DNA from 4 places in the Staphylococcus sp. 11262D007BW genome. Region 3 is predicted to be linked to each of the others. Evidence: riboswitches for the same ligand, from Rfam matches in the RefSeq annotation. Region 3 holds a riboswitch; each other region holds the start of a gene.
What was found. A riboswitch is a leader RNA that binds a small molecule or an ion and turns the genes downstream of it on or off. The one in region 3 is predicted to bind S-adenosylmethionine.
Positions count from the first base shown of each region.

Region 1 (8,061 bases), 860 kb from region 3:
TAACTTATGCTGCGATTCTAGGTTTAGTCATTGGGTCGCTTTTCTCAGTATTTCCTGGGTTACCAACTACTGGGTTATCTTGGATTATTTCCATTATTACACTCGTGGTTGGCTTCCTTGTCAGCCATATACTTGGTAAATATACTGAAGCGTAACTTAGCGATAAATAATCAACTAAAATGAGCGGTAAAGTAGGAGGTTGGGACAAAAGCGTTCAGGATTTGAGCAGAAGCGAACGACGAGCTAAAATTGTTTTTCAAATTTTGGCGAATCGTGAACTTTCTGCCGAAAATCCTGCTTTTGGGACACCGTTAATCGGTTTCCCAGAGCATTATATGTCTCCCTCTTCTTTACCGCTCATTTTTTATATCACGTTGGTCGTTATTTAGCTGGAATGACCGCCCCATCAAACTCTTCATTGATATAGTCTTGTATTTCTTTAGATTGTAACGCTTCGAGGAAATCTTGATACTTTTGATCGTTTTTATGTCCTTCTTGTACTGCTAAAATATTAGCAAACGGTGATGATTCATCCTCTACTGCGATAGAATCCTTTAGTGGTTTCAAACCATTATCAATGGCATAATTAGAATTCATAATGACTGCGTCGCCTTCTCCATTATTATATGTCTTAGGTAAAAATTCTGCGCCTTGTTGATTATCAAATTGTAAATCTTTTTTATTTTCAACAATGTCATCTAATTTCGCATCTTCAATCTTAACCCCATCTTTAATTTTGATTAAGCCTTCTTTAACAAAAAAGGATAAAAAACGGCCTTCTTCTGCAGGATTGTTTGAAATATAAATTTTTGCACCTTTAGGTAACTCTTTTAAGCTATCGTATTTTTTACTATAGACGCCCATTGGTGTCGTCAATACTTTTCCAACCTCTTCCACTTTGTAACCATGTGACGCTTTCTCCGCTTCTAAGTATGGTACATGTTGGAACATATTGGCATCAACATCGCCTTCATCTAATAATTTATTAGGTATTTTGTAATCATTCACTTCACGCACTTCCACTTCATAGCCTTTGTCCTTTAAAAGTTCGCCTGCCTTTTTAGCGACTTCTCCATGTGGTGTGGGTGTAGCAGCTACTACTATTTTTTTATCTTCTGAACTATCTGCTGATTCATTTTGATTGCAAGCTGATAACACAACTAACAAAGCAATTAATGTCGTTCCAAATAGCAACACTTTTCTTTTCATACTATGTCCCCCTTGATATGTAAAAAGACGAGCTACGATGTAAAAGTCTAACTAGCGTTTAATCAGATTGTTCTAGTGCGCTATATCTCTTACATCGTATGCCCATCTTTCAGTTAATTATTATTCTGCTGGTACTACTGCACCTTTGTATTTGTCTTCAATAAAGTTTTTAATATCATCAGATTGAAGTGCTTTTACTAATGCTTTAATTTTTTCATCATCTTTATGACCTTCTTGAACGGCAATTAAATTAGCGTATGGATTATCTTTAGCATCCTCTACTGCAATAGAATCTTTTTGTGGATTTAAGCCTTGTTCAATTGCAAAGTTTGAGTTTAAGATAACCGCATCTCCTTCTTTATTTTGATATGTTTTTGGTAAGAATTCAGCTGCTTGATCATCGTTAAATTTAATGTTCTTTTTATTCTCTTTAATGTCGTCAAATGTTGCATCTTTAATATCAACACCATCTTTAATTGTAACGAGACCTTCATCTACGAAAAACTTTAAGAAACGACCTTGCTCAGCTGGATTGTTTGAAACAAAGACTTCTGCATTGTCTGGTAAGTCTTTTAAGCTATCATATTTTTGAGAGTAAACAGCCATTGGTTCCAAATGTACATCGCCTGCTGATTCAATTTTGTAGCCTTTATCTTTCTTTTCAGTTTCAAGATATGGTGTGTGTTGGAAGAAGTTAGCATCTAATTCTCCCGCATCTAATAATTTGTTAGGTGTAGTATAATCATTAATTGTTTTAATTTCTAAATCATATCCTTCTTTTTCTAAAATCGGCTTAGCTTCTTCTAAAATTTCAGCATGTGGCGCTGGTGAAGCACCGACAACGATTTTTTTATCCTCACCATTACCGCCGTTTGCATCACTTGTATCTCCTTTTTCACCTTTAGAATCATTGCCACAAGCTGCAAGGACAATCCCTAATGTTAAAATAACTACTAACGATAAAACTCTTTTCATATTGATCTTCCCCCTTTATAATCAGTTATCTTTTATCAATTTTATTTGTAATCCAATCCCCTAAGAATTGAATGATAAAAACAATAATTAAAATCAAAATGGTAGAAATTAAAATGACGTCATTTTGGTTACGTGTAAATCCTGTGAGATATGCTAAGTTTCCAAGACCACCTGCACCGATAACCCCTGCAATGGCAGTAGAACCAACAAGTGCAATCGCAGTTACTGTAATACCAGAAACTAGCGCTGGTGAAGATTCCGGAATTAATACCTTTAATACAATCACCCAAGTATTAGCGCCCATGGAACGCGCAGCTTCAATGACACCTTTATCAATTTCTTTTAATGCAATCTCTACTAAACGACCATAGAATGGTGATGCTCCTATAATTAACGCGGGTAAGGCACCCGTTGGACCACTAATCGTACCTAAAATTAAACTTGTAAAAGGAATTAATAGTAAAATCAAAATAATGAACGGAATGGCACGAAATAGGTTTACAAAAAATGAAACGATGCCGTAGAAAATACGTCCTATTTTAGATTTACTTTTTGAAGTTAAAAACAAGATAATCCCTAAAATCAAACCTAATACAAATGAAAATAAGGTCGATACTACCGTCATATAGAGCGTTTCATATGTAGCGGTCCATACTTCCTCCCATTGGACATTAGGCATTGTAATCATTTCTTGGATAATCTCACTAAAGCTCTTACCCATGACGGACCACCTCCACAGCAATATTTTTCGTACTTAAATCTTCTTCCAATGCCTTAAATTGATCTTGTGAGATGGCTGTAATATGTACAAGTAAAAAACCAACTGCGCCAGTTTTTGTGTTTTTGATATTTCCTTCAAGAATATTTGCAGCAATTTGATGTGTGCGCGTAATGTACGAAATGACAGGTTCTGTCGTATGTTCCCCTGAGAAAATGAACTTGACTAACATATCATCCTTTTCTAGCGGGATAGTACTAGTGATGTCGTCTTCATCATTTGAAGGTTCTAAATCTTCTCGAACAAAACGTTTAGTAACCTTGTGTTTAGGGTTTTGAAAGACTTCAGAGACCTCTCCTTGTTCAATCACTCGCCCTTGTTCCATCACTGCTACCTCATCGCAAATACGTCGAATGACATTCATCTCATGGGTAATGACAACGATGGTTAAGTTCTTTTCTTTTTTGAGCTCCACTAGCAAATCTAAAATTTCATCTGTCGTTTGTGGATCTAAGGCACTCGTCGCTTCGTCACATAACAAGACTTCTGGGTCATTTGCTAACGCTCTAGCAATACCAACTCTTTGCTTTTGTCCTCCAGATAACTCAGATGGGTAAGCATTCTCCCTTCCCTCTAATCCTACTCTTTCAATTAAATGAAGTGCCTTAGTTTTAGCTTCACGCTTAGGTACACCTGCCACTTCAAGAGGAAACTTAATGTTATCTAATACGGTACGAGACCAAAGTAAGTTGAAATGCTGAAAAATCATACTTACTTTTTGGCGTTTTTTCCTTAATGCCGCTTTGGTTAATTGACCAATATGATCACCACCAATAATAACGTCACCAGATGTTGGTGCTTCCAGATAATTCAATAAACGCACTAACGTACTTTTTCCAGCTCCCGAAAATCCGATTATTCCGAAAATTGTTCCAGTATCGATGTTTAAATCAACTTGATCGACAGCTGTTACTTTTTTAGACTTCGAAGTATATTGCTTAACTAAATTTTTAAGCTCAATCATAACACTATATCCCCCTAACAAACTTACTCCCGAAATAAAATGAGTTCATCTTAACGACGATTGACGATTTAAATCAAAAAATGCTTTCTCTTTTGAATAAAAGAGAAAGCATTGTATCAACGTCGCTTCTCTCATCTTCAAAAGTCCAAAAAAACTTTATGTGAATTGGCACCATTTCACGTTTGACGGTTGCCGGGCTTCTTAGGGCACATCCCTCCACCACTCTTGATAAGAGTTTTCTGAATATTTAATTGTCTATTATATTATCATCATCACGTTGATTCGTCAATCGCCTTTTTTAAATTTTCTAATAAAAAGGGGACAGACTGAAACGCGTAAATGCGTTTAACTTCTTGATCATAATTCATAATCAGTAAAATAGGCACTGATTGAATCTCATAATCTTGACTAAAGTCCGGATGAAAATTTAAATCTATTTTCACTAAAGGCAAATTTACAATGTCATTCGCAATGTCTAACATACGCTCAGACATTTTACACGTCCCGCACATCGGTGTATAACCAAATATAAGATGTACAGGTTCATCTTTATTTTTAGATATATTGTTCAATTGCTCTGAAACATTCATGATATCCATACTTTCCTTTGACATAAAAATCGTTTTTCACGTTAAATCCAAAACGTCCTAACACATTTGAGAGGTAATCACGAGGACAACGCGCCACTTCAGTGTAAGTAGAATCCACAAATATATCAATACGTTCGCTCAAATATTTTGAAAACCACTTACGAATGTGGCGTCCTTCTGTATCAGCATCTACGAGTATATAGACTTGCTTATCATATAATGACTCTAGCATATTGTCCATTTTCTCGATGCTCATTGTGCCATGTGTACATATAATATCAACCGGTTCGTTTAACACTTCTTTTACCCTTTTTTTATCAGATTTACCTTCTACAACAATTACTTTATTTATGATCGCCATAGTCTTCACCTTCTAAATAGTCTGAGAGTAAAATTGATACCAAAAAACTCCCGGATAAACAAGTTACCAAGGAGTCTCAATAAAAAATAAGTATTATTCACCAATCATGTCTTCGTAAGCTGAAGCATCCATTAATGCGTCTAACTCACTTTCATCACTAAGTTCAATTTTAACCATCCATGCTTTTTCATATGGTGATTCATTGACTGCTTCCGGTTCATCTTCTAAATCTTCATTTACTTCCACAACTTTACCTGTAAGTGGAGAATATAATTCAGATACAGTTTTTACAGATTCAACGCTACCGAAAGTTTCACCTTCTGAAACTTCGTCGTCTACTTCTGGAAGTTCAACGAAAACGATATCTCCTAATTCGCTTTGTGCGAAGTCTGTAATACCGATTAAAGCAACATTTCCGTCAACTTTAACCCATTCATGTTCTTTTGAATACTTAAATTCATTTGGCACTGCCACGTGAATCCCCTCCTATTTTTAATTACATATTAATGATGACATATCGCTTGAATTCTATCAACTATTTTAACGAACCCAAGTATCTTTATAAACGTCCTCTTTAAACCCTACAGTCACTTTATCACCAGAAATGGCTAATGGACGTTTCACTAACATACCGTCAGATGCCAATAATTCTAGTTTTTCATCGTCAGACATATCTTTTAACTTATCTTTTAAATTTAATTCGCGATATTTAGCACCATGTGTATTGAATAATTTTTTAATTTCAATACCAGAATCTTCTACAATCTTCGCAAATTCTTCTTTAGTAGGTGTGTGTTGCACAATGTCGATAGGTTCATAACTCACACCGTACTCTGATAAAAATTGAGCCGCTTTTTTACATGTTGTGCATTGTCGGTATTGATAAAATTTAATCATAAGCTACCTCCTAAATTTAATTAATATAAATATAGCAAAGTTTTCAATAATTAGATACTTTTTTAATATATACCCACTTTATCGATTTTATAGCATGCTCATTTCGAAGGATGACTTCATAGGTGGATTTCGTTATAATATGGTTACGACATTTACTTGGAGGTTTATGATTATGAAAAATATTAATGATATGAATCAATTTAATGAGGTTATTCAAAGTCAATCACCTGTTATTATCAAATTTGAGGCAGGTTGGTGCCCTGATTGCCGTGCAATGGACATGTGGATTGACCCTATCGTTGAAAAATACAACCAATATGAGTGGTATGTTGTAAATCGCGACGAACTTGAAGAAGCTGCTACAACGTATGATGTAATGGGTATTCCAAGTCTTTTAATTTTCCAAGATGGTCAAAAATTACATCACCTACACTCAGCTAATGCAAAATCTCCTGAACAAGTAGAAGAATTCTTAGCTAATAGCTTAGGCTAAGCAATAAAGCCGCTAATATGGATTTTCCATATTAACGGCTTTTCTTTTTGATTTATACAAAATCTGTAATTAATCCTCTATTTTTACGCTTAATTTTTCTTGTTTGATCATAATCCTCTAAGTCCGTTAAATAAATGAAACCTACTAAACGTTCATCAGGTAGGACACCGAAAACATTTCTAACTTTAGGATTAAAAATATATTGAGGTGTTTTCCAACAAGAACCTATACCGCGGTCGTGTAACAATAGTAAGAGATTTTGGGCAAATGCGCCTACAGCTAAATAATTTTCGTTTTCTTCTCGCTGTCTTGCATCGCATTTCATAATAATTGCTAAAAATCCCCCTAAATTGGTCACTGCATCATAGTGACTTTGTTGTTTTTCTTTATCTCTAGGGAATGCATACTTCGAAATATCTCTACTCATTTCACCTAACTTATGTTTAGGTACGTATACCACACGCCATGGCTCTCTCATACCATGATTTGGCGCATCGGCAGCAATTTCTATCGCATCTTTAACCGCGGATTCATCAATGTGCATATCTCTTTTAAACTTTTTAATACTCCTTCTCGTCTGAATAGCTTCTTGAAGTTGCATCTTTATCTACCCCTTTTTAATGATAACCATTATCAATTATAGTTAACGATCGTTGTATTTTCAACTAAACTGTATACTGGCAATAATTGAGATAATTGACGTACATTTAGTTGACCGGGTGCCACTTCTTTTGCTAGGGCGCCATATGTTAATGCTCCTCCAAACACTTCCTGAGCAGTACGAGAGATAACACCTAGTTGCGTCATAGAAATACCTGTAATCCATTGAGATAATGCATCACTCGCCTCAGACACAGCTTCTAATAATGTCAGCACATCTTTCTTACGTTGGGGTGTTACAGCTACTTTAAGATGATGTGCGCCGAGCTTGGACATGTTAAAATACGTCTTCTTAAGTACGTCCAGTGTAGGGGTTTGATTAAAATCATGATATGACGCAATAACCTCTTTATTTTGATCTTTAATGTATTGAACTAAATCGGCTCGTGTCTCATTATATGCCTCCCACTCAATATCTATCATATCAACTTGTGTTAACTGAGCCAGTTGTTGATTTAATTGTATGTATGCCTCATTTGATAATTCACCAAAACCACCCTGGCTCGCTGTACGGTAAGTTAATAAAATCTCGTTCTGAGCAGTAGACTTAATATTATTTAATAAAGTTTCTATATTACTAACCTCTATATTAGAAAGTTGATCTAAGCGCAACTCCAAAATATCAAAATAAGATGCATTTTGCGTGATTAAATCAAGTTCTTCATCTGTTATAGTATCTTGGTTCAACATTAAACTCGCAACAATTTGTGTTTTCACTTAATTTCACCAATCCTTACTTCATCACGTTGTTTTTGATCGTATCTCCTTTAATATAAGATAATACATCATCCAATGGAATATCCACTAGATTTTGAACCGCTTCATCTGTAAAAAATGCGACATGAGGTGATACAAGTACATCTTGTCGTTCAATCAAATGATTCAACATCTCATCTTCTACATTCGTATACGTATAGTCTTTTTTAAAATACGGTCCTTCATTTTCATACGTATCTAACGCCACAGTTCTTACAATTCCTGCGTCAAGCGCCTCTATTAATGCAGTCGTTTCCACTACAACACCACGTGCTGTATTAATAAAAATCAGCCCTTTTTGAGCATTACGAAAAACATCACTATTGATAACATATTGATTGTCTTTAGAGCCTGGAATATGTACCGTCAACACATCAA
Region 1 covers NZ_JBPWPJ010000001.1:346,551-354,611, reverse strand. Annotated here, with positions in the region: gene ACEE93_RS01825 (DUF368 domain-containing protein) at 1-155, shown strand, start outside; gene ACEE93_RS01820 (hypothetical protein) at 222-389, shown strand; gene ACEE93_RS01815 (MetQ/NlpA family ABC transporter substrate-binding protein) at 382-1,209, opposite strand; gene ACEE93_RS01810 (MetQ/NlpA family ABC transporter substrate-binding protein) at 1,330-2,184, opposite strand; gene ACEE93_RS01805 (methionine ABC transporter permease) at 2,210-2,905, opposite strand; gene ACEE93_RS01800 (methionine ABC transporter ATP-binding protein) at 2,898-3,926, opposite strand; SAM riboswitch class I at 4,055-4,161, opposite strand; gene ACEE93_RS01795 (thioredoxin family protein) at 4,199-4,516, opposite strand; gene ACEE93_RS01790 (toprim domain-containing protein) at 4,482-4,877, opposite strand; gene gcvH (glycine cleavage system protein GcvH) at 4,971-5,351, opposite strand; gene ACEE93_RS01780 (arsenate reductase family protein) at 5,418-5,774, opposite strand; gene ACEE93_RS01775 (thioredoxin family protein) at 5,947-6,267, shown strand; gene ACEE93_RS01770 (nitroreductase family protein) at 6,320-6,868, opposite strand; gene aroD (type I 3-dehydroquinate dehydratase) at 6,901-7,644, opposite strand; gene ACEE93_RS01760 (D-2-hydroxyacid dehydrogenase) at 7,661-8,061, opposite strand, start outside.
Region 1: another riboswitch for S-adenosylmethionine. It lies ahead of ACEE93_RS01800 (methionine ABC transporter ATP-binding protein); the one in region 3 lies ahead of metK (methionine adenosyltransferase).

Region 2 (8,061 bases), 240 kb from region 3:
GTATAGCTCATAAGAATAAATACCAATACTTGGAATACCCATACCTGAGCCCATTACTGATACTTCTTTGCCTTTATATGTACCTGTATAACCGAACATGTTACGTACTTCATTAAACTGTTCAACATTTTCTAAATAGTTATCCGCGATATATTTAGCGCGTAATGGATCCCCAGGCATTAAAACCGTTTTTGCAATTTTTGTCCCATTTGGTTGAATATGAGGTGTCCCTTGAGTCATAGAAATCTCTCCTTTTAACAATAGATATTGTCATTAATCTAAAGATAACAGATGACCCTTTAAATGTCGACGAAAACCTTAAGAAGCGGTACTAAAAGGAGACACTGTTTAAAGCATTATAAATTTACCATTGTTTCATAAATAGGTATAATATAGGTGAATAGTTGAGGAATAAATAAGTATTAGAAAAGAGGGACAGCTATGAGAATGGTAGATATTATTTCCAAAAAAAGAGATGGCTATGCTTTAACAGAAGAGGAAATTCGTTTTGTGGTTGAAGGCTATACTAATGGTGATATTCCTGATTATCAAATGTCGAGTCTTGCGATGGCGATTTTCTTCCAAGATATGAACGACGAAGAACGTGCTGCTTTAACAATGGCAATGGTCGAGTCTGGTGATCAAATTGATTTATCGAATATTAAAGGCATCAAAGTGGATAAGCACTCAACTGGGGGTGTTGGTGATACAACAACACTTGTATTAGCGCCGCTAGTTGCATCACTAGGTGTACCAGTTGCTAAAATGAGTGGTCGAGGATTAGGTCACACAGGTGGTACAATTGATAAATTAGAAGCTGTAGAAGGATTTCACGTCGAATTATCAGATGAATCATTTATCCAAAATGTGAACGAACACCAAATCGCAGTTATCGGACAAACAGGTAATTTAACACCTGCGGATAAAAAGATTTATGCCTTGAGAGATGTGACAGGGACTGTGAATTCAATCCCACTCATTGCTTCTTCAATTATGAGTAAAAAAATTGCAGCGGGTGCGGACGCCATTGTGCTAGATGTTAAAACAGGCAATGGTGCATTTATGAAAACCGTAGAGGAAGCGGAAGCCTTGGCGCATGCAATGGTTCAAATTGGTAACCAAGTGGGTCGTCAGACAATGGCAATTATTTCGGATATGAGTCAACCTTTAGGCTATGCTATTGGGAATGCACTTGAATTAAAAGAAGCAATAGATACATTAAAAGGTGAAGGACCAGAAGATTTAACAGAACTTGTACTTACATTAGGAGCTCAGATGGTCGTTTTGGCTCAAAAGGCAGAGACATTAGATGAGGCACGTCAAAAATTACAGGAAGTGATCGATAATGGTAAAGCGCTTGAAAAGTTTAAAACATTTTTAGACATTCAAGGCGGCGATGCTTCTGTAGTTGATGATCCTACACGTTTACCTCAAGCACAATATCAAATTGAGTTACCAGCAAAAAAATCAGGTGTCGTGTCAGAGATTGTTGCTAATGAGATTGGCATTGCTTCTATGATGTTGGGCGCAGGTCGTCAAACGAAAGAAGATCAAATTGATTTAGCGGTCGGCCTTAAATTGCATAAAAAAGTGGGAGACACTGTGTCTGAAGGAGAAAGTTTGTTAACGATTTATGCTAATCGCGAAAATGTTGAAGATGTAAAGCAAAAATTGTACGATAATATTGCGATTCAAGATACGACAACATCTCCAGATTTAATTTATAAAGTCATTACAGAATAAAAAGGATGGTAAAATGAAGCGTTTATTAAGAATTGTAATGGGTCTTGCCTTTGGTATGATTGGTATTTTACATTTCACAAGAGAACGACAATTTCGTCGTATCGTCCCGCACTATTTGCCGCTTCGTAAAACAGCGGTACTTGTCACAGGGGTATTTGAAATGATGATTGGGTTAGTTTTAGTGTTTAAACGCCCTTCATATATGTTTAAACATGGGATAATCGCCTTTTTATGGGCAGTTTTACCAGCAAACATTTATATGGCGCGTAAACAGCTCCCATTAGGTGACAAACATTTACCGAAATCAGTGCTATACGCTAGAATACCAATGCAATTTGTCTTAATGGCAATCATTCGTAAATTATAAAAATAGCCCTTGAGTTCACACTAGGTTATGGAACTCAAGGGTTATTTTATTGAATATTTATCATGGTGTAGAGTTATTTGCCATTACCATAAATATCATGCCATTGATCGCGATGATCTAAAAAACTTTGAGCAATCTCTTTTGCACCTTCTAAAGAATGTGATGCTGCCCAGCCACATTGTACTTCGTTGCATGCTGGTACTTCTGATGCATTAAGTACATCGTTTAATGTTTTTTCTACAATATCTAGCACATCATCGTAGTTATCATGGTTAATGAATGATACGTAGAATCCAGTTTGACAACCCATTGGACTTAAATCTACTACTTTGTCAGTATGGTTGCGAATGTTTTCAGCCATTAAGTGTTCTAAAGAATGAAGTCCCGGCATTTCCATATGTTCTTTGTTAGGTTGTTTAAAGCGAATATCATATTTATAAATTTCATCGCCATTTAATCCTTCCATTTTACCTGCAAGGCGGATAAATGGTGCAACAACTTTTGTATGATCTAAGTTAAAACTTTCAACGTTCATTTTAGGCATTCAAATCAACCTCCTATATCTTTTAATTTCATTTTAACATATTTTAGTCTAGATAAAACATCTTAAAGATGAGTATTTAACTCTGATTTATTAATAGATATATGAAAATTTAGAATATTGAATGACAAATCGTGTTAAATCGGTTAAACTGTTTAATAACTTAATAAAAATTTATCAAGAGTGGTGGAGGGACTTGGCCCTACGAAACCCCGCAACCTCATCGACATACGATAAAGGTGCTAAATCCAACAGCGTTGAATGCTGAAAGATAAATAACGACAAGATGTTATCAACCTTATCTCATCACACTTGATATAACAGGTGATTGAGTTTACGGTTTGGTAACTTTTTTTATTTGGAAGGGGAGAAGAGAATGGTTACAACACAACAACATATTTTAGACTATATTGATAATCATCGACTCACATATATTGATATGAGTCATCAAATACATGAACGACCTGAAGTCGGCAATGAAGAATTATTTGCATCACGATTATTAATCGACCACTTAAAAAGTCATCAATTTGAAGTTACAAAAGATATTGCCGGGCATGCAACAGGATTTATTGCAGAATATGAATCCTCTAAAGAAGGTCCGACAATTAGCTATTTAGCGGAATACGATGCGTTACCTGGGTTAGGGCATGCGTGTGGTCATAATATTATTGGGACAGCTAGTGTGTTGGCAGCTATAGCATTAAAACAAGTGATTGATGAGATTGGAGGTCGAGTGGTCGTCTTTGGTTGCCCTGCTGAAGAAGGTGGAGAAAATGGCAGCGCCAAAGCGTCTTATGTTAAAGAGGGGCTATTTGATGAGGTGGATGTGGCATTAATGGTGCATCCAGGCAACGAAACGTATCCTACCATTCCTACATTAGCTGTAGATGTATTAGACATTAAATTTTTTGGAAAAAGTGCACATGCGTCGGAAAATGCTTATGAAGCGCGAAATGCACTAGATGCTATGCTAAGTTTTTTTAATGGCATCAGCCAACTAAGACAACATATCCGTCAAACAGATCGTGTACATGGTGTGATTTTAAACGGTGGAGAAGCGGCGAATATTATTCCAGATTTTACACACGCTCGTTTTTATACGAGAGCAATGTCTCGTAAAGAGTTAGATGTACTTACTGAACGTGTCCATCAAATTGCCAAAGGTGCAGCAATTCAAACAGGATGTCGTTATGAATTTGATCCTATTCAAAATGGGGTGAACGAATTTGTTCGTAATACACAACTTGATTTATTGTTCGAAAAGCATGCGACCACTTTAGGCGAAGAAGTTAGTCATGATGACTTCGGATATGGGTCTACTGATACAGGCAATGTCAGTCATGTCGTACCCACGATTCATCCACATATTAAAATTGGGCCAAGAAGCTTAGTAGGACATACCCATCGTTTTCGAGAAGCAGCACAGAGTCCAATGGGAGATAAAGCGTTGATAAAAGGTGCTAAAATTATTGCAACAATGGGGGCAGAATTAATTCAAGACGAGGCATTATTGACATCTATTCAAGCGCACCATCAAAAGTTAAAGGAGAAATTATAATGATGATGACATCTCCGAAAATGACGATGGGTGAACTGTATGATTCAAATGTAGTGTATACGTCGCGTCCTTCTTATGTGTCTAACCCTTGGCTTGAACCGGATGAACATCAATCTAACTTTTTAACTGGACGGGAGTTATTGATTTCAGATCTTCCAGTGATTGTGCATGAGGCAAGTATTACGTCAAAGTTAGAGACATTATTTAAGTTAGTCGATCAAACTGTGCCGCAAAATTTATACACCTTTAATAATCAAGAAAGTTATGAAACATTATTAAAGACTTTAGTGAATGATGAAGATCAACGCATCTATTTTCAATATGTGCATGGGGAAGATATTGTAGCTGATAATAAATACGCTATTAATAAAGATCTTTTTGTTCAATTGAATAATAAATCGAATATTTCTAAATGGACAAATGGTAAGTATTTACCAAAGCGTCAAATTGTCAGTGTAGATGCATTTGAAAGTGAAATCGCACATTGGTCTTTACCTGTTGTGATTAAACCAGGTGATGAATTGCCTACAGCAGGGGGATATGGCGTCATGATATGTTATACAGAGGAAGATTTAGCAAAAGCGAAAGCACGTATCTATCACGCTAAAGAAGCCACACAGACACTCATTATTGAAGATTGTATTGAAGCGGTAGACAATTATTGTGTCCAGTTTGCACGTCATCCTGAAGAAGGGATCGTATATATAGGTTCAGCCAAACAGTTGACGAACGCGTATGGATTTTATAATGGCAATATTAATGCCCAAGATGTACCGGAAAAAGTCATTCAAGCCGGGAGAGAACTCATGCAAAACGCAGTAGATGAGGGATTTATCGGTATTGCAGGATTTGACTTATTAGTAGATGATAAAGGGGACGTTTATGCAATAGATCTAAATTATCGCCAGAATGGGTCGACAAGTATGTTGTTATTAGAACCTGTGTTAAATGGTAACTATCATAAATTTTATAGTTATTTTGCAAATGGTGATAATGAACGATTCTTCAACGCCATTAAGGAATTTGTTCAAAAAGGGGTGTTGTATCCACTCTCTTATTATGATGGTGATTGGTATGAGGATGAACAAGTGCAATCTAGATTCGGTGGTATTTGGCACGTCAATAGTGAAACAGAATTGAATAAATATGAACATGACTTTTTAGAAAAAGCTGGTCTTTAGAAATTTAAATAGAGTGTCATAATGATTCTCCATTCATTGACGAAAGATGAAAACTAGTTTATATTCAAAATTAAGTTGATATGGTAAAGGAGCTTAATTATGTCATATAAAAATGAACGCTTTTATGAAGACATTTTGACAAATGAACAATTTTATTTTGCAGTAAAAGACAAAAAGATTATTAAACATGACCATAACGGGAAAGATTTAGTTTGTTTTTGGACACGAACATCTTTAGCAGAAGCTTATTTAAAAAATCTAGAGATTGAATATGACAAAATTAAAAAAATGGACATTGATCGATTTGCAACATATGAATTAGATGAGATGTTTGACGAAACTGATGAAGCGTTAGTGAATGTGACGGAAAATGCGGAAGGGCATGAAATTAATATTTTTGATGCTTTCAATGAGATTATGTCTGATTTAGATCGTATTCGAATTCGAGAATTTGTTCAAGACATCGCTAACACTGATACCGTTTATGGTTTAACACAAAAAGGATATAAACAGTTTATGATGGTATCTGATGAGTATGATCATTTTTTTGTGCCTGTTTGGAGTTTAAGCAAACGAGCTGAAAAAGTAGCTAATGAAGACTTCGAATCTTTCGAGCTCATCGATGTAGAAGGTGAAGTTTTTTCAGATTGGCTAGATGAACTAAGAGATGATAATCGATACGTGGCTATCGATATTAAACCAGGTGTCATTGGCACAATTGTTTCCGCACAAAAATTAGCAAATGAATTAACAATATAATCAGTAGAGGAAAAGGGCTAGGATAAGAACCTGGTCAAACATAAAAGTAGAGGAGAATCATTAAATGATTTTTCTCTACTTTTTATAGTGCGCCCGGCATGGGTAACATCTTGACGGTGAAAGTCCGTTACAGGCTTGGTAGTAGGAACTGTTAGCGAAGGACAAGGGTGTCCACTGCGAAGTGGAATCTGAAGGAAGTCGGACGCAAACACTCGCACTGACGAACAGAAACATCATACTAAGGCTATGTAGAATGGATGAATCTGCTATACAAGATAAAGTCCTATACTACCCGAGTTCTATATAGTAAATGATGTGGTGACATGAGTGGAAAGAGGTTACACCTTACCCGGGGAGGTCTCATAAGCGATTCGTAGAATCGTAGTAACAACGAATTATGAGAAATCAGCAGAAGTCATAGTAGGTATAAACATATCGAAGGACTGAACAATATTAAATACAAAGTAAAGAATGGAGGTTATAGATTTACGGTGTGCAGAAAACGGTTTATACCGGCAACTTATAGAAAGATAAGTAGTGGAACGAAAAAAGGATATATAAGTGTGTACAGTAAATCTTAGGTGAAATGAAAGAAATGTATCGTGAGTCTCCATCTTTGATGGAACTTGTTGTAAGACCAAACAACATTGAAAAAGCAATTAAGAAAGTGAGAAAGAACAAAGGTGCACCTGGAATTGATGGTATGAGTGTTAGTGACTTGAATAGGCACTTCTCGCAGTACTTTCCTCAAATTCGAAAGAAACTGCTTGATGGTACATACAAACCACAAGCAGTAAGGAAAGTTGAAATCCCAAAATCAAATGGGAAAAAACGAGTGTTGGGTATTCCTGTCGCAAGAGATAGAGTTATCCAACAAGCCATTAAACAAGTCATTGAACCTAAAATTGACCGTACATTTTCAAATCACAGTCATGGTTTCAGACCAAATCGTAGTACAGGTACTGCATTGAAGCAATGTGCATTATACTATGAAGAAGGTTATTCAGTCGCAGTCGACTGCGACTTAAAACAATGTTTTGATATGTTAAATCATGACAAGTTAATGTATCTATTTGAGCGTCATATCCAGGATAAAACTATTTCTAAGTTCATTCGTAGAAGTCTACAAGTTGGTGCCATTGACCTCAATGGTAACTACAAGAATAAAGAAATCGGTGCACCGCAAGGTGGCGTTATATCGCCGCTATTATGTAACATCTATCTGCATGAATTAGATAAAGAACTGGAAAAACGTGGACATCGTTTTATTCGCTACGCTGATGACTTCGTCATCTTTGTGCGTTCAAAACGAGCAGGCCAACGTGTTATGGAGAGTGTGACAAAATTCATCGAAAAGGATCTTAAACTTATTGTAAATAAGGAAAAGAGCAAGGTAGGTGCAGTCACACGTTTAAAGTTCTTGAGTTGTCTAATGACCAAAGTAAATGGCATTTATCGTTTCAGACCGACTATGGAAGCAAAAAGAAGTTTAAAACGCTCCTTAAGACGCCTAACGAAACGAAATAGACCAGGTACCTTCAGACAGATTATAACAGAAATCAATCAAGTGACTCGAGGGTGGATAAATTATTTTGGTAGAGGGTTTATTAAAGGCTTTTTAACAAAAGTACAATCATGGCTAAACCGTCGTATTAGACAACTGATTCTTAAAAGATGGAAGAAAACGAAAACAAAATACAAAATGTTACGTAAATATGGACTTGACCATGATAGCGCAATGAGAGTTTCACAATCACGTAAGAAGTATTGGCGACTCTCAAGTGTAAAAGAAGTCCATCGTGCGCTTACAACAAAACAACTCTACGAGTGGGGACTAATACCTTTAGTCCACCTCGCAGAGCTGGCTTACGCAAGATATTGAACCGCCGTGTACGGAACCGTACGCACG
Region 2 covers NZ_JBPWPJ010000001.1:1,440,080-1,448,140, reverse strand. Annotated here, with positions in the region: gene deoD (purine-nucleoside phosphorylase) at 1-240, opposite strand, end outside; gene ACEE93_RS07195 (pyrimidine-nucleoside phosphorylase) at 442-1,743, shown strand; gene ACEE93_RS07190 (DoxX family protein) at 1,757-2,110, shown strand; gene ACEE93_RS07185 (S-ribosylhomocysteine lyase) at 2,184-2,654, opposite strand; SAM riboswitch class I at 2,823-2,929, shown strand; gene ACEE93_RS07180 (M20 family metallopeptidase) at 3,028-4,212, shown strand; gene ldmS (L-aspartate--L-methionine ligase LdmS) at 4,215-5,393, shown strand; gene ACEE93_RS07170 (DUF2750 domain-containing protein) at 5,493-6,152, shown strand; gene ltrA (group II intron reverse transcriptase/maturase) at 6,748-8,034, shown strand.
Region 2: another riboswitch for S-adenosylmethionine. It lies ahead of ACEE93_RS07180 (M20 family metallopeptidase); the one in region 3 lies ahead of metK (methionine adenosyltransferase).

Region 3 (8,061 bases):
AATCTATCGTAATCAGCTCCTTTTTACTAAACATAAGCGAAGAGGTATTGAGTTTCCAGGTGGTAAATGTGAAGCGGGTGAAAAAAGTGAGCAAGGTCTTGAAAGGGAGTTATATGAAGAGACGGGGGCCTCTATTCAAGACGCTTATTACATAGCACAATATAGTGTCAATGGGACTCATAATCACTTTAATAAAGATGTGTATGTTGTGTTTGTTGACCGCATTGAATGCAAAGAGGATTATTTGGAAACGAATGGACCGATTTTATATCATACGGTTGAGGATATACCTGAAAAAGAAAAAAGTGAGTTGTTAAAGGATCGAGCCATATTACAATGTGTTGAAAGGATGATGGAGCTTGGCTTTTATCGATAAAAAACGAATGCCAGCTGAGTTACAACATCATGTCGTTGAAGAATGGACTTATCAAGTAGATCAATTAAAAGTAAAAGGCTTATGCGTTATACCAACCAAAAAAGTACGTCGTATTGTGATTTATTTACGCGGTGGAAAAGGTCATGTTGGAAGAGTAAGATTAGCGCGGTTATTACAATTTAAAGATGCGCATACCCTTGTCTTTGCGCCATACTATCGAGGAAGTAATGGTAGTGAGGGGCGTGATGACTTTGCAGGGAACGATTTAAAAGACGTGACTGAAGCTGTACGTTATTTAAAAGATCAGTATCCACAAGCCTATTTACATTTAATAGGGTTTTCACGTGGAGGAATCCAAGGGTTATTGACTTATCAAAAGGTACAAGCAGATAGTTATATCATTTGGGGTGGTGTTACAGACTTACATTTGATGTACGAAGAACGTGTTGATTTAAGGGGCATGTTACGTCGAATGGTAGGACATCCTAAAAAACAGATAGAAGCCTATCGTCAAAGAGATGCAATGAAGCAAATCGATGCCTCATCACCACCGATTTTAATTATACATGGACATCAAGATATTCAAGTGGGGATTCATCAATCCTATGCTTTGGAGCAACATTTAAGAGAACAAGATGTTTATTTTGAAACGTTATATCAACAACACGAAGGACATGTGCCACGACCTGATGCGATGGCTAAGGTGTTAGACTATATTTATCATTGGATGGATCGTATTGAGCAGTCGAGTGAGAAAGCATAATATTAAAAAATCGAGGGACCACTGCCCTCGATTTTTTAGTAGATAATGATTAACCTTTAAAACCGCCATTTTTTTCTAAATCGCTAGAGGCTTCACCAAATTTTTTGAAGTTCTCTTTAAAGCGAGAAATTAAATCATTAGCTTGTGCATCATATGCTTCTTTATCTGTCCATGCATTTTTAGGGTTTAAAATAGTAGTTGGTACATCTTCAACAGATGTAGGGATATTTAAACCAAATACGTCATCTTGTTCAAATGGAACGTCTTTAAGTTTACCACTAATAGCATCATTAACCATTTTACGTGTGTATTTTAACTGGATACGATTACCTTCTCCATATTTACCGCCAGTCCATCCTGTGTTTACAAGATAAACGTCTACTTCATGTTTATCAATTAACTCACCTAATAAATCAGCGTAGACATTCGCATTTAAAGGTAAGAATGGGGCACCAAAACATGTTGAGAATGAAGGTTGTGGTTCAGTGATACCACGTTCAGTACCTGCTAGTTTTGAAGTGAAACCACTTAAGAAATGATACATCGCTTGATCTTTCGTTAATTTTGAAATAGGTGGTAAAACACCAAATGCATCAGCTGTTAAGAAAATAATTGTGTTCGGATGAGATGCTTTTGATGGTAAAACGATATTATCGATATGATGAATCGGATAAGCTGCACGTGTGTTTTCAGTGTAACGGTTATCATCAAAATCGATATAACCATGTTCATCGACTACTAAATTTTCTAAAACAGTACCATAACGAATGGCGTTATAGATTTGTGGTTCTTTTGTAGCAGATAAGTTGATTGCTTTTGCATAACAGCCACCTTCAATATTGAAGACACCATTAGCGTTCCAACCGTGTTCATCGTCTCCGATTAACTTACGATCTGGATCAGCTGAAAGAGTTGTTTTTCCTGTTCCAGAAAGTCCGAAAAATAGTGCTACGTCACCTTTTTCACCAACATTCGCAGAGCAATGCATACTCATAATATCTTGTTGTGGTAATAAGTAATTCATGACAGAGAAGATTGATTTTTTCATTTCTCCTGCATATTCCGTACCACCAATTAATACGATTTTATGTTTGAAAGAGATAATGACAAATGTTTCAGAACGCGTACCATCTTTTTCAGGGTCTGCTTTAAAAGTAGGCGCTGAAACGATAGTAAAATCAGAGCGAATTTTTGAAGCTTCTTCTTTTGAGCTTGGTCTGATAAACATATTTTGTGCAAATAAATTATGCCATGCAAACTCATTAATGACAGTAAGTTTAAGTTGAGAATCTTTGTCGCTGCCTGCATAACCGTTAAATACAAACACTTCATCTTTTTGATCAAGATAATCAAGTACTTGATGATAAAGATTTAAAAACTTATCTTCTGAAATAGGTTGGTTAATTGAACCCCAGTCGATATCGTCTTTTACTTGTGGGTTGTCTACGATAAATTTGTCTTTAGGGGAACGACCAGTGTATTCACCAGTTTTGGCATTAATTGCGCCAAGCTCAGTTAATTCTGCTTCATCGCGTTTTAAAATTTTGTTGTAGAGTTCAGTTGTTGTAAGTTGAAAATGTGAAGTAGGCTTGTCAATAAGTGCGTCCATTTGTTTTGTATCAAATGACATGAAATATCCCTCCAGTAATTTTTCGGCGTCGATAATGTAAGCCTTTACACTAAAAGAGTATAACACATTAGAGAATTAATCTATACAGTTAAATGACATTTTAACTAGAAATAACGTGTACATTGAATGAATATGTATAAATGTACAAATTATAAGTATTTGAGATAGGTTGATTTATAATTAAAATGACAAGCTTGACAGCCTTAATAGGTTTTCGTGTAAGAAAATTGACATATTTAATTGAGGTATTGTAATATAAACAAAGTGGATTCTCTTATCCTGAGTGGTGGAGGGACATGGACCCTATGAAACCCAGCAACCTCTTTGAACAAAGAAAGGTGCCAAACCGTTTGCAGACACATAGTCTGAACGATAAGAGCGAATGGACGTTTTGAGCCTTCACTCTATCTTTGGTAGTGTTGAAAGGCTCTTTTTTATTTAGCTCAGATATAGAGAATGCTCGTAATACATTTTAAAGGAGTATGTTATGTCAAATAATAAACGTTTATTTACATCAGAATCAGTTACTGAAGGCCATCCAGATAAGATTGCAGACCAAATTTCTGATGCCATTTTAGATGCCATTTTAAATGGTGATCCCAATGCACGTGTTGCTTGCGAAACAACAGTTACAACAGGAATGGCGTTAATCTCTGGAGAAATTTCTACATCTACATATGTGGATATCCCAAAAGTCGTACGAGAGACTGTTAAAGAAATTGGATATACACGCGCTAAATATGGATATGATTTCAAAACGATGTCTGTATTAACTGCAATCGATGAACAATCTCCAGATATTGCACAAGGTGTTGATCGCGCACTAGAATATCGTGATGAAACAAGTGAAGAACAACTTAACACTGGTGCTGGAGACCAAGGATTAATGTTTGGTTATGCTACAAATGAAACAGATACATTTATGCCTTTACCTATAGATTTATCTCACAAATTAGCTAAACGCTTATCAGAAGTGCGTAAAGATGGCACTTTAGAGTATTTACGTCCTGATGGCAAAGTACAAGTTACAATTGAGTATGATGAGCAACATCAACCTCAACGCATTGACACGATTGTCGTATCATCACAACATCATGAAGAAATTGAATTAGAAAAGATTCAAAATGATATTAAAAAACATGTCATTTATCCAGTCATTGATTCAAAATTATTAGATGAAGAGACTAAATTCTTCATTAACCCTACTGGACGTTTTGTTATTGGTGGCCCACAAGGTGACGCCGGTTTAACAGGTCGAAAAATTATTGTTGATACGTACGGTGGTTATGCGCGTCACGGCGGCGGTGCATTCTCAGGTAAGGATCCTACAAAAGTAGACCGCTCTGGAGCTTATGCTGCACGTTATGTTGCTAAAAATATTGTAGCTGCTGGCATTGCAGATAAGTGTGAAGTGCAGTTAGCCTATGCGATTGGTGTAGCACAACCAGTATCTATTTCAATCGATACATTTGGTACAAGTTCAGTGAGTGAAGAAGCATTAATTGAAGCTGTACGTCAAAACTTTGATTTACGTCCTGCGGGCATTATTAAAATGTTGGATTTACAACGTCCAATTTATCGTCAAACTGCAGCATATGGACACTTCGGAAGAAATGATATTCAATTACCATGGGAAAATACAGATAAAGTAGAAGTACTAAAAGAAACTTTAAAATAAAACGGTGTATTTTTAGATTATCTATGGCTAATTTAATATTTATCTAATATAATGGTTTAAGTATAGATTAACGAGATAAAAGGAAGGTAATTTAAAAATGACACAATTTGGTCCAATGGAAATTGGCTTAATTGCAGCTATTGTTCTTGCAGTGATATTTTTACTGTTATTCATTGTTACATTGAATAGTAAAAAGAAAGCGCAATCGAAATATGCACAACAATTTGAAACAAAACAAGAAAAATTAAAGCACGAGCGCGATGAAGAAATAGAAAAAATCCGTATCGAAAAGAAAAAAGCCGATACAAAACATAAGCAAGAATTTGAATCAATGGTATCTTCCAAAGACCGTGAAATTGATGCGTTAAAATTATTTTCAAAAAATCGTAGTGAATATGTAACGGACATGCGTTTATTAGGGATTCGAGAGCGTTTAGTAGCAGAAAAACGTATTCGACCTGAAGATATGCACATTATGGCGAATATATTTTTACCGTCTAATGAATTTGAAGACATTACAAGAATTAGTCATCTTGTATTAACGCGTACGGGTTTATATATCATTGACTCAGAAGCATTAAAAGGACATGTCTATCAAGGCATCAGCCAACAACAATTTGCTGAAAACCCAATGATGGAACATGTATTTAACACATTGAATATTGATTCAACATCACCACAAACGATTGTTTTAGATGAAGATGACTCACATCAAGATAATGGTTTAGCAATAAAGGATTATACTGACCGTTTATCACAAGTAGAAGATGTAGCTGCTAAGTTACAAAGAGAGCTTCAGTTAAAATATACACCTGTCTCTATACTTTATTTTAATCCGAAGCATGAGGGTGATGTCACAATTTCAAATTATGCAAATCATACCTCTACTAAAATACTTGTAGGACCAGAGCAATTAAACGAATACTTTAATAAATTCGTTTTCCATGGCCGTATTCAGTATGATGTTGATGCGTTACAAGATATAATGGAAAAAATTGAATCGTTCAATTAACAATATGAACCTACTATTTCAGTGAATTGAAATAGTAGGTTTTTTAAGTTGGGCCACTATGAACAGTCGACTAGGTGAGGGATCTTTATATCTCAGACCTTATTAACATATGCTTGAGTAAGCTAGTTTAATTAGTTTATTAACAGTCAACTCTGTTTTAAAATATAACTATCATGTTACAAGGAGTGAAAATGATGCGTTACTCATTTTATAATGGCAATCCAATCCCTAAGATAGGGCTTGGCACATTTCGCGTTGCCAACGATGATAATGTTAAAAATGCAGTCAAACATGCTATCAAAAGTGGCTATCGTAGTATTGATACTGCAAAAATCTATCAAAATGAAGAAAAAGTTGGAGAAGGTATTAGAGAGGCCATTGAAGAAATGAATTTATCACGTGACGATATTTTCGTGACTTCTAAATTATGGTTAACTGACTATGGTCGTGAAAATGTAGAAGATGCGTATAATGCTTCCTTAAAACGTCTAGGATTAGATTATTTAGATCTTTATTTAGTGCACTGGCCAGGTTTAGATGAAGACGTAATGATTGATACATGGAAAGGTATGGAAGACTTATATCAATCAGGTAAAGTAAGCAATATTGGTGTAAGTAATTTTAATGTAGAACATTTAGATAAATTATTAAGCCAAGCCAAAATAAAACCTGTCATCAATCAAGTTGAATTTCATCCTTATTTAACACAAGAACGTTTAAAAGCATATCTAAAAGCACAAAAGATTCAAATGGAATCATGGTCTCCATTAATGAATGCGCGCATTTTAGAAGATGAAACTGTTAAAGCGATTGCTGAAGAAGTGGGTAAATCTCCTGCACAAGTAGTATTAAGATGGAATGTGCAACATGAGGTTGTCACAATTCCTAAATCAGTGACACCTTCTCGTATTGAAGAAAATATAGATGTCTTCAACTTTGAATTGTCTCAAGACCAAATGGAACGCTTAAATCAACTTAACGAAGATAAACATATTGGTCCTGACCCATTAACATTTAATGGTGAATAAGGTTGAATTAAAAAAGTCTCTTGCCTAGTGTTAAAAAACTAGACAAGAGACTTTCTATTTTACAGACTATATGCGACATAACAACAGCCAAAACAACCTACATATTGTATAATTATATAAGTTAACACGAGGGCATATTGCTTTTGTTTAATCAATTGGACAAGCTCTAATTGAAGCGTTGAAAAGGTAGTTAGTCCTCCTAAAAATCCAGTGATGAGAAATACATTTAACCATTGATGTTGAAGTATGATGCCACTAATAAACCCAATGAGACAAGCACCAAGGAGATTGGCAATTAATGTTCCGATAGGCATTCGAATGTTAACATATCGTTGTGATAATTCAGTGATTACCATTCGACAAAGTGCCCCAATGCCGCCACCTATCATAACAAACAAACTATGCATGACGTACCTCTCCTAACTTCATACCACTATAACAACTTAGAAGGCCTAAACATAAACTACCTAGAGCATAAAGCGATAAAATCATAAAATTTCCAGATGTAAATAACCCCACCAATTCAAATTGAAAGGTTGAAAAGGTGGTTAATGTTCCTAAAAGCCCCGTCGTTAAAAAAACTTTATGGTGTGGTTGTTTTTTAAAGTAATGAGCACATTTGACTGTCAAAAATCCCATAAAAAATGCACCCACTAGGTTACATATTAATGTACCAATTGGAAGGGCATGCCATGTCGGTAAAAAAGAGATGGCGTAGCGAAGTAGTGCCCCAATTGCCCCTCCGATAAAAACATATAAAGAATTCATAGCATTTGACCTCGCTCTATTAAATTAATCCAAACGTTAATAAAGCAGATACGATATGGAAGACAATCACAATCAATAAAATGAATGGTAGGATACGCGCTGCGGTATGAATCCAACTTTTACGTTCAGGTAAATGTTTAATCGAACGATCTGCTAAACTAATTGCAATAATTAAAATAATGGCATTCACGATACTGCTAAATAGTATTAATTTAAAGATTGATGAAAAAAACTGATTAAGTATAGGAATTTGAGTGTTTAAGCATAAGCTAATAATAATAAGTATAACTGATAAATAAAAATATCTCTTAGACTTAGACATCGAAAGCCTCCTTCAATATATCGTTTGTTATCATATCATATTTTAAAGTTGAACGTTATCATTTCACAATGCGTTTCATTTTCAAATAGGTTTGATATAGCCCATCATTATTATTTTAAAGTTTTTATAAGCGAATCAATAGCGTAAAGTAATTTGAAAATGTTATAACATTAATATAAATTATTGCGTTACGAGGAGGCCAAACAAATGGCAGATTTAAATGTAAAAGTATTTGCAGATGGTGCAGATATTGAACAAATGAAAAAAGCTTATCAAAATAAAGAAGTAGATGGTTTTACTACAAATCCTAGCTTAATGGCTAAAGCAGGCGTTAAGGATTACACTCAATTTGCGAAAGAAGTAGTAGAAGCTATACCTGATGCTTCTATTTCATTTGAAGTATTCGCAGATGATATGGAAACAATGGAAAAAGAAGCGGAAGTCATTCAACAATTTGGCGACAATATTTTTGTTAAAATTCCGA
Region 3 covers NZ_JBPWPJ010000001.1:1,201,922-1,209,982, reverse strand. Annotated here, with positions in the region: gene ytkD (RNA deprotection pyrophosphohydrolase) at 1-376, shown strand, start outside; gene ACEE93_RS05850 (alpha/beta hydrolase family protein) at 360-1,139, shown strand; gene pckA (phosphoenolpyruvate carboxykinase (ATP)) at 1,189-2,769, opposite strand; SAM riboswitch class I at 3,041-3,148, shown strand; gene metK (methionine adenosyltransferase) at 3,257-4,447, shown strand; gene ACEE93_RS05835 (NERD domain-containing protein) at 4,545-5,459, shown strand; gene ACEE93_RS05830 (aldo/keto reductase) at 5,651-6,487, shown strand; gene ACEE93_RS05825 (fluoride efflux transporter FluC) at 6,547-6,894, opposite strand; gene crcB (fluoride efflux transporter CrcB) at 6,887-7,255, opposite strand; gene ACEE93_RS05815 (hypothetical protein) at 7,275-7,577, opposite strand; gene ACEE93_RS05810 (transaldolase) at 7,785-8,061, shown strand, end outside.

Region 4 (8,061 bases), 400 kb from region 3:
GGGTGTTCAAATGACATCACAAGAGAAATCAATTAAAGGTAAAAATATGTGGCAATTTTGGCTTTATAGTGCTTTAGGGATTATTTGCTTTTTTGTGCCTGTGACGATTAACGGGACAAACACAATTCTTGTTGATCATGCACATTTAGGCATTAGGGCAATGTTAGGCGCGGCTATGCCATATGTTGCACTATTAATGATAATATTCGGTGCAGTTTTACCTATCATACGTCTTGAATTTAAAAAATCATTTACAGACTGCGTTATTGTGATTTTTAAAGTGTTAGGTGCCATTATTGGGTTTATGTACGTATTTAACATAGGACCTGCAATCTTGTTTAATCCTGATTACGGTCCATTCTTATTTGATAAGTTAATGTTACCATTAAGCGTCTTAATTCCAATTGGTGCGATCGCTTTGTCCCTATTAGTTGGTTATGGGCTATTAGAGTTTATCGGTGTAATTATGGAACCAGTGATGAAACCTGTGTTTAAAACACCAGGGAAGTCTGCGGTAGATGCGGTTGCATCGTTTGTAGGTAGTTATTCTTTAGGATTGCTCATTACCAATCGTGTCTATCGTGATGGTATGTACAACAAAAAAGAAGCGGTGATTATCGCGACTGGATTTTCGACAGTGTCGGCCACTTTTATGGTCATTGTTGCACGTACTTTAGATTTGATGGATCATTGGAACTTGTATTTTTGGACTTGCTTAGTCATTACCTTTGCTGTAACAGCTATTTCGGCGCATATTCCACCGATATCACTTGAATCTACAAAATATTATGGTGGACAGGAAGGTCAAAAAGAAGTCCAAATCGAAGGGAGTCGCCTTCGAGCAGCGTGGGATGAGGCTAAAAAACAATCTCATCAGTCTTTACCTTTACTTAAAAATATATGGGTAAATGTGAAAGACGGATTGGAAATGACGATTGCGATATTACCGTCAATTTTATCAATTGGATTTATAGGATTACTACTCGCAAATTATACGCCAATTATTGATTGGGTGAGTTATATCTTTTATCCATTTGTATATATTTTTCCAATTCCAGATCAAGCTTTATTGGCTAAAGCTTCGGCTATTTCAGTTATTGAGATGTTTTTACCATCATTACTTGTGGCTCAAGCGGCTATTCAAGTTAAATTTGTGGTCGCGATTACGAGTGTCTCAGCAATCATTTTCTTCTCGGCATTGGTGCCATGTATTTTAGCAACAGAAATTAAAATACCAATTTGGAAATTGATTGTGATTTGGTTCATTCGTGTCGCAATAACATTATTAATTGCTATACCACTTAGTTTATTATTATTTTAATCGAAGGAGCGATGTGAGATGTCTAGAGAAATTAAAGCTAAAAAAGGGTTAGAAATTGAATGTAAAGGATGGGAACAAGAAGCGGTTCTAAGAATGTTATACAATAACTTAGATCCAGAAGTAGCAGAACATCCTGATAAACTTGTCGTTTACGGCGGAATTGGTAAAGCGGCACGTAACTGGGAAGCGTTTGATGCCATTGTGGATACGTTACGTCGTTTAGAAGATGATGAAACAATGCTTGTGCAATCTGGTAAACCAGTTGCGGTATTTAAAACACACAAAGAAGCACCACGTGTATTATTATCTAACTCTGTCTTAGTACCAAAGTGGGCAAATTGGGAACACTTTAATGAACTAGATAAAAAAGGATTAATGATGTACGGTCAAATGACAGCTGGTAGTTGGATTTATATTGGTTCACAAGGTATTGTGCAAGGTACATACGAAACATTTGCAGAACTTGCTAACCAACATTTTGATGGTTCATTAAAAGGAACAATTACATTAACTGCTGGTTTAGGTGGTATGGGAGGTGCTCAACCACTTGCTGTAACGATGAACGAAGGTGTTGTAATCGGTGTAGACGTTGACCCTTCAAGAATTGAAAAACGTATCGAGACTCGTTACTGTGACATCATTACACACTCACTTGATGAAGCGTTAGAAAAAGCTGAAGAAGCTAAAAATAAAGGGGAAGCATTAGCGATTGGTTTAGTAGGTAATGCTGCAGAAGTACATCACGAAATCATTAAACGTGATTTCAAAATTGATATTGTAACAGACCAAACGTCAGCACACGACCCATTAAATGGTTATGTTCCTGAAGGTTATTCTTTAGAAGAAGCTGACAAATTACGTGAAGACAATCCAGAAGAATATGTGAAGTTATCAAAAGCATCAATGAAAAAACATGTTGATGCGATGTTACAACTTCAACAAAAAGGTGCGATTGCATTTGACTATGGTAATAACATTCGTCAAGTTGCTTTCGATGAAGGTTTAGAAAATGCGTTTGATTTCCCTGGTTTCGTACCAGCATATATTCGCCCATTATTCTGTGAAGGTAAAGGACCATTCCGTTTTGCGGCATTATCAGGTGATCCAAAAGACATCGAGCGTGCTGATGAATTAATGCGTGAACTATTCCCAGAAGATGAAAAGTTAAATCGTTGGTTAGATATGGCGTCTGAAAAAATCTCATTCCAAGGTTTACCATCACGTATTGCATGGTTAGGTTATGGCGACCGCGCTAAAATGGGTGTAGCACTTAACGAATTAGTACGTAAAGGTGAAATTTCAGCACCAATCGTTATTGGTCGAGATCATTTAGATTCTGGATCAGTGGCGTCACCAAACCGTGAAACAGAATCAATGAAAGATGGTTCTGACGCTGTAGGTGACTGGGCTATCTTAAACGCATTAGTGAATACAGCAGCAGGTGGCTCATGGATTTCTGTACACCATGGTGGTGGTGTAGGTATGGGTTACTCACTTCATGCTGGTATGGTTGTCGTTGCAGATGGTACAGATCGTGCAAAAGAAAGATTACAACGTGTATTAACGACAGATCCGGGTATGGGTGTAGTAAGACATGCTGATGCAGGTTATGAGACAGCGATTGAAACGGCAAAAGAAAAAGGTGTCGATATTCCAATGATTACAGGTAAAGGTGATGAAAAATAATGAATGATTTATTGATTCAAAATATTAAAGAGTTAGTTTTACCCAAATCCACAGATCGCCCATTAAAAGGGGATGAGTTGGATGAATTAAATATTGTTGAGAATGGAACAGTAGTCGTAAAAGATGGAAAAATTGTTTATTCTGGTCCATATACAGACGAATATGAAGCAAAAGAAACAATTGATGCTTCTGACAAAGTCGTGTCTCCTGCGTTAGTTGATGCACACACGCACCTTGTCCACGGTGGTTCACGTGAACACGAAATGAGCTTAAAACGCCAAGGGGTATCTTATTTAGAAATTCTTGAACAAGGCGGAGGCATTTTATCAACAGTAGAATCCACTCGTAAAGCAAGTGAAGATGAGTTATTTGAAAAAGCTGAACATGATTTACTAACAATGATTCATCATGGTGTCCTTGCAGTTGAAAGTAAGAGTGGTTACGGCTTAAATAAAGAAAATGAACTTAAACAATTACGTGTGTCACGTCGATTACAAGACAAATATAATTTAGATATGCGTCATACTTTCCTAGGGCCACACGCTGTACCTAAAGAAGCAGAATCAAACGAACAATTTTTACAAGATATGATTGATTTATTACCAGAAGTAAAAGAATATGCAGACTTTGCGGATATCTTCTGTGAAACAGGTGTATTTTCAATAGAAGAATCGAAATGCTATATGGAAGCTGCTAAAGAACAAGGATTCCAACTTAAAATTCACGCTGATGAAATCGATCCTTTAGGTGGCTTAGGTTTAGCAATTGATGAAAATGCGATTTCTGCAGATCACTTAGTGGCATCTAGTGACGAAGACAAAAAGAAATTAGATTCATCTAATACAGTAGCTGTACTATTACCAGGAACAACATTCTATCTAGGTAAAGAATCTTATGCAGATGCAAGAGGCATGTTAGACAACAATGGTGCCATTGCATTGGCAACAGACTTCAACCCAGGTAGCTGTGTAACAAACAATTTACAAATGGTAATGGCGATTGCAGCACTTAAATTAAAATTATCACCAAATGAGATTTGGAACGCGGTCACTGTTAATGCAGCGAAAGCAATTGATGTCGATGCAGGTACAATTAATGAAGGTGACAAAGCGAACATTGTTGTATGGCATGCACCAAACCATGAATATATTCCTTACCACTATGGTATTAATCATGCTGAAAAAGTAATTAAAGATGGTAAAGTGATTGTTAATCGCGACTTATCACTTTCATAAGTCTTAGAAGAACTATAATAATAGGTTGAGGCACAAGTGCTCATGCTTGATGCCTCAATCTTTTTTTATGCGTAGCTTGTCAAACAAGTAAAGACATCCTACACTAAAGGTATATTAAAATAATTTGAATAGTATGACAAAAGGGGAGTGGATGATAATGGCAGATTTAACTGAGCAACTTAAAAATTGGCGTCGTGAATTTCATCAAACACCTGAAACTTCCATGAATGAATATCATACGACGACTAAGCTAAAAGGTATTTTAAATGATTATGATATTAATATTTTAGATGCACCTTTAGAAACTGGATTTATCGCAGAGATTGGTCAAGGGGAGAACATGGTCGCCGTTCGTACAGATATTGATGCTTTACCGATACAAGAGGCAACGGATTTATCATTTAAATCACACAATGAGGGTGACATGCATGCTTGTGGACATGATATACATATGGCGTCAATTCTTGGTACCGCAATACGCTTAAAAGCACAGGAAGAACGATTGAACGGACGCGTGCGTTTTATTTTTCAACCAGCGGAAGAAATCGGTTATGGTGCCGTTAAATTAGCAGAAACAGGTTTATTAGACGGGGCTAAAGCGATTATTGGTTTTCATAATGATCCGGATTTAAAAGTGGGTGAATGGCGCGCAAAATCAGGCCATATGACCTCCAATGTAGACCGTTTTACAATTAATATTGAAGGTGTAGGGGCACATGCTGCAATGCCACAGGATGGCAACGATCCACAAGTGGTCGTAGCACAATTGGTTTCAGGATTACAAACCATTGTGAGCCGTAATATTGCACCATATGAAGAAGCGGTAGTTACCATTGGTCGTATTGAAAGCGGTCATACATGGAATGTTATACCGCAATCAGCTGTTTTAGAAGGGACAGTTCGGTCATTTGAGGCCGGTGTAAGAGATAAAATCGAAGCACGTATGGAACGTATTTGTAATGGGATAGCCCAACAATATAATGTAGACGTTCAATTGAATTATCAACGCATTACACAATCAGTCGAAAATGACGCAGATTTGCAAGAAATGGCAATAGATGTCGCGAAATCAGTGGGTTATAATGCTGAAGTACTACCACGTGCGCTAGCTATTGGTGAAGATTTTTCAGGGTATCAGAGCGTAGCACCTATTCACTTTGCGATGATTGGTTCAGAAAGTGACTATGCTTTACATCATCCAAAATTTAATCCCGATGAAGCGATATTAGATAAAGTGCCAGATTACTTTGTAACATTCGTAAATCGTTTATTAGAAGATGCTTAAAGTGTTTGACGCATTGCATGTTTTAGTGTAATGTTTGAATAGTATAATCAAATACTTCATATCAAGAGAAGTGGAGGGACTGGCCCGTTGATACTTCGGCAACATGATAAGCGTGTGCCAATTCCAGAAGTAATCATTATTTTAAAGGATGGTTACTGAAGATAAGAAGTGATATAAACCGAGATGCGAATTGAGGTCTTAACTTTTTAGAATGGAATGGTAACGCATTAATCTAAGAAGTAATTGATCTCAATTTTTTTATAAGGAGTCATTTCATGTCAGTTCAGAGCGAGAAAGAAAAAGGTCATGCATGGGGGTTAATTCCCTTAATCGTATTTATAGGTATTTTTTTAGGAGCAGGGATTATTACACAAGATTTTACGTTTATGCCGTTAAACGTAGCAGCAATTATTGGCGTTATTGTGGCTTTATTACTTAAACCAAAAACAAAATTTACAGATAAAGTGGAAGTATTTGCTAAAAGTGCAGGGCACCCTAATATCGTATTGATGATGTTAATTTTTATTTTAGCAGGTGCCTTTTCTCAAACAGCTGAAGCGATGGGTGGCGTCACATCTATCGTAAATTTAGGATTATCATTTATCCCTCAAAACTTTTTAATTGTGGGTATCTTTTTAATTTGTATGTTTATTTCGATCTCTATGGGGACTTCTGTTGGTACTGTAGCAGCGATTGCACCAGTAGGCTTTGGTATTAGCCAAGCAACTGACATCCCATCTGCATTAACAATGGCCACAGTAGTAGGTGGTGCGATGTTTGGCGATAATTTATCAATGATTTCAGATACAACCATTGCTGCGGTTAGAACACAACAAACAAAAATGAGCGACAAGTTTAAAGTGAATTTTCGAATTGTCATCCCAGGTGCGATTGTGACAATGGTGATTTTATGGTTTTTAACATTTAATAACCATATGGACACAGCTAAAAGTTATGACTTTGATATTATTAAAGTCATTCCGTATTTACTCGTTTTAATTTTAGCGATTATTGGTATTAATGTTATCTTAGTATTGCTGGGCGGTATTTTCTTATCCGGTTTAATTGGCTTATTGAAGCATGATTTTAATTTAGCCGAATTTTTAAAAGCGGCTTCAGAAGGTATTATTGGTATGGAAGATATTGCCATCATTGCTTTGTTAATTGGCGGTATGATTGGTTTAGTTGAATATTACGGTGGCGTAACATGGCTGCTGAATTTTGTTAAAAATCGTATTCAAACTCGTCGTGGTGCGGAACTTGGTATTGCGGGATTAGTCAGTGTAGCAGATATTTCGACTGCAAATAATACCATTTCAATATTAATGACTGGCCCTCTTGCGAAAGATATAGCAGAAGAGTACGATATTGATCCGAGAAAGTCGGCAAGTATTTTAGATATTTATGGTAGTGCATTTCAAGGGTTTATTCCGTATAGTCCTCAATTAATTGCGGCTGCGGGTGTTGCAGGCCTTTCGCCAGTTATGCTGTTACCTTATTCAATATATCCAATTATCCTTGCAATATGTGGTTTGGTCGCAATATTTTTTAACCTTCCTAAGTTAAAACGCTCAAATCAAAAGACCGATAACGTTAAATCATAAAGGATCTATGTGAATGTGCGCCAATAAATAATACGCTTGTACTGCCAAATGACTAGATTTTGCGATACAATAGTTATAACAACTTTTGTAAAGAACTGAGGTGAATACATTGCAACCTATGGATAACGAATGGGTAGAAATTAATATTGTTCGATTAATGAAGGCAGCTCCTTCTCAAGTATATAATGCATGGCTAGAGCCGGCTTATTTAAAAACGTGGTTTATGACTACGCCTAGAACAAATCAAACAGCGCATAGTGACATGAGCGAAGGTGGCCACTACAAAATTGTTGATCAAAGAAATCATAAAGAAATTGTTATTACTGGAACTTATGCTTCATTAATACCAGATTTTGAAATTATTAAAACCATTCAAATGCCGGAATTAAGTGACGAAGTGGATCAAATTGAAGTACACTTTGAAGAAAGAAGTCCTGGCATTACTGAAATGAACTTTACTTATAGAGGCGTTATACGTAAAGAGCGACGTTTAACTAACCTAGAGTATAAACAAAAGAAAAAAGAATATCATGACCATACCGCTCATGGATTTGAATTGATGTTTGATCGATTACAACATCAACTTGAATCGAGCGAAGAAGAGGTTTAAAAAATAAGGTGTTTCAATGATAGAATGCAGAACATGCATGCTACAATGAAACACCTTTTTTAACATGATAAAACATTATTTTGGAACCCTCTTAATGGCAGACTAGCGTGATAAATATCAATATGGCTAGTTGCAAGTTTTTGAATCAATAAACCGAAAGTCTTAGGTTCTGTAGTGACTTTTAAAACATGATTTGAAAAGCTATATTGAATCTCTCTATCTTTAAAGCTATTTAAGACATCAATCACTTTATCTTTAATAAATAGATCACTTAAGCCATCAATCAAAATGTCAAAATGCTTCTCAAAGCTATTGAATTT
Region 4 covers NZ_JBPWPJ010000001.1:1,602,007-1,610,067, reverse strand. Annotated here, with positions in the region: gene ACEE93_RS08100 (YjiH family protein) at 11-1,321, shown strand; gene hutU (urocanate hydratase) at 1,340-3,007, shown strand; gene hutI (imidazolonepropionase) at 3,007-4,242, shown strand; gene ACEE93_RS08085 (amidohydrolase) at 4,400-5,527, shown strand; SAM riboswitch class I at 5,583-5,695, shown strand; gene ACEE93_RS08080 (Na+/H+ antiporter NhaC family protein) at 5,803-7,131, shown strand; gene ACEE93_RS08075 (SRPBCC family protein) at 7,250-7,741, shown strand; gene ACEE93_RS08070 (hypothetical protein) at 7,801-8,061, opposite strand, start outside.
Region 4: another riboswitch for S-adenosylmethionine. It lies ahead of ACEE93_RS08080 (Na+/H+ antiporter NhaC family protein); the one in region 3 lies ahead of metK (methionine adenosyltransferase).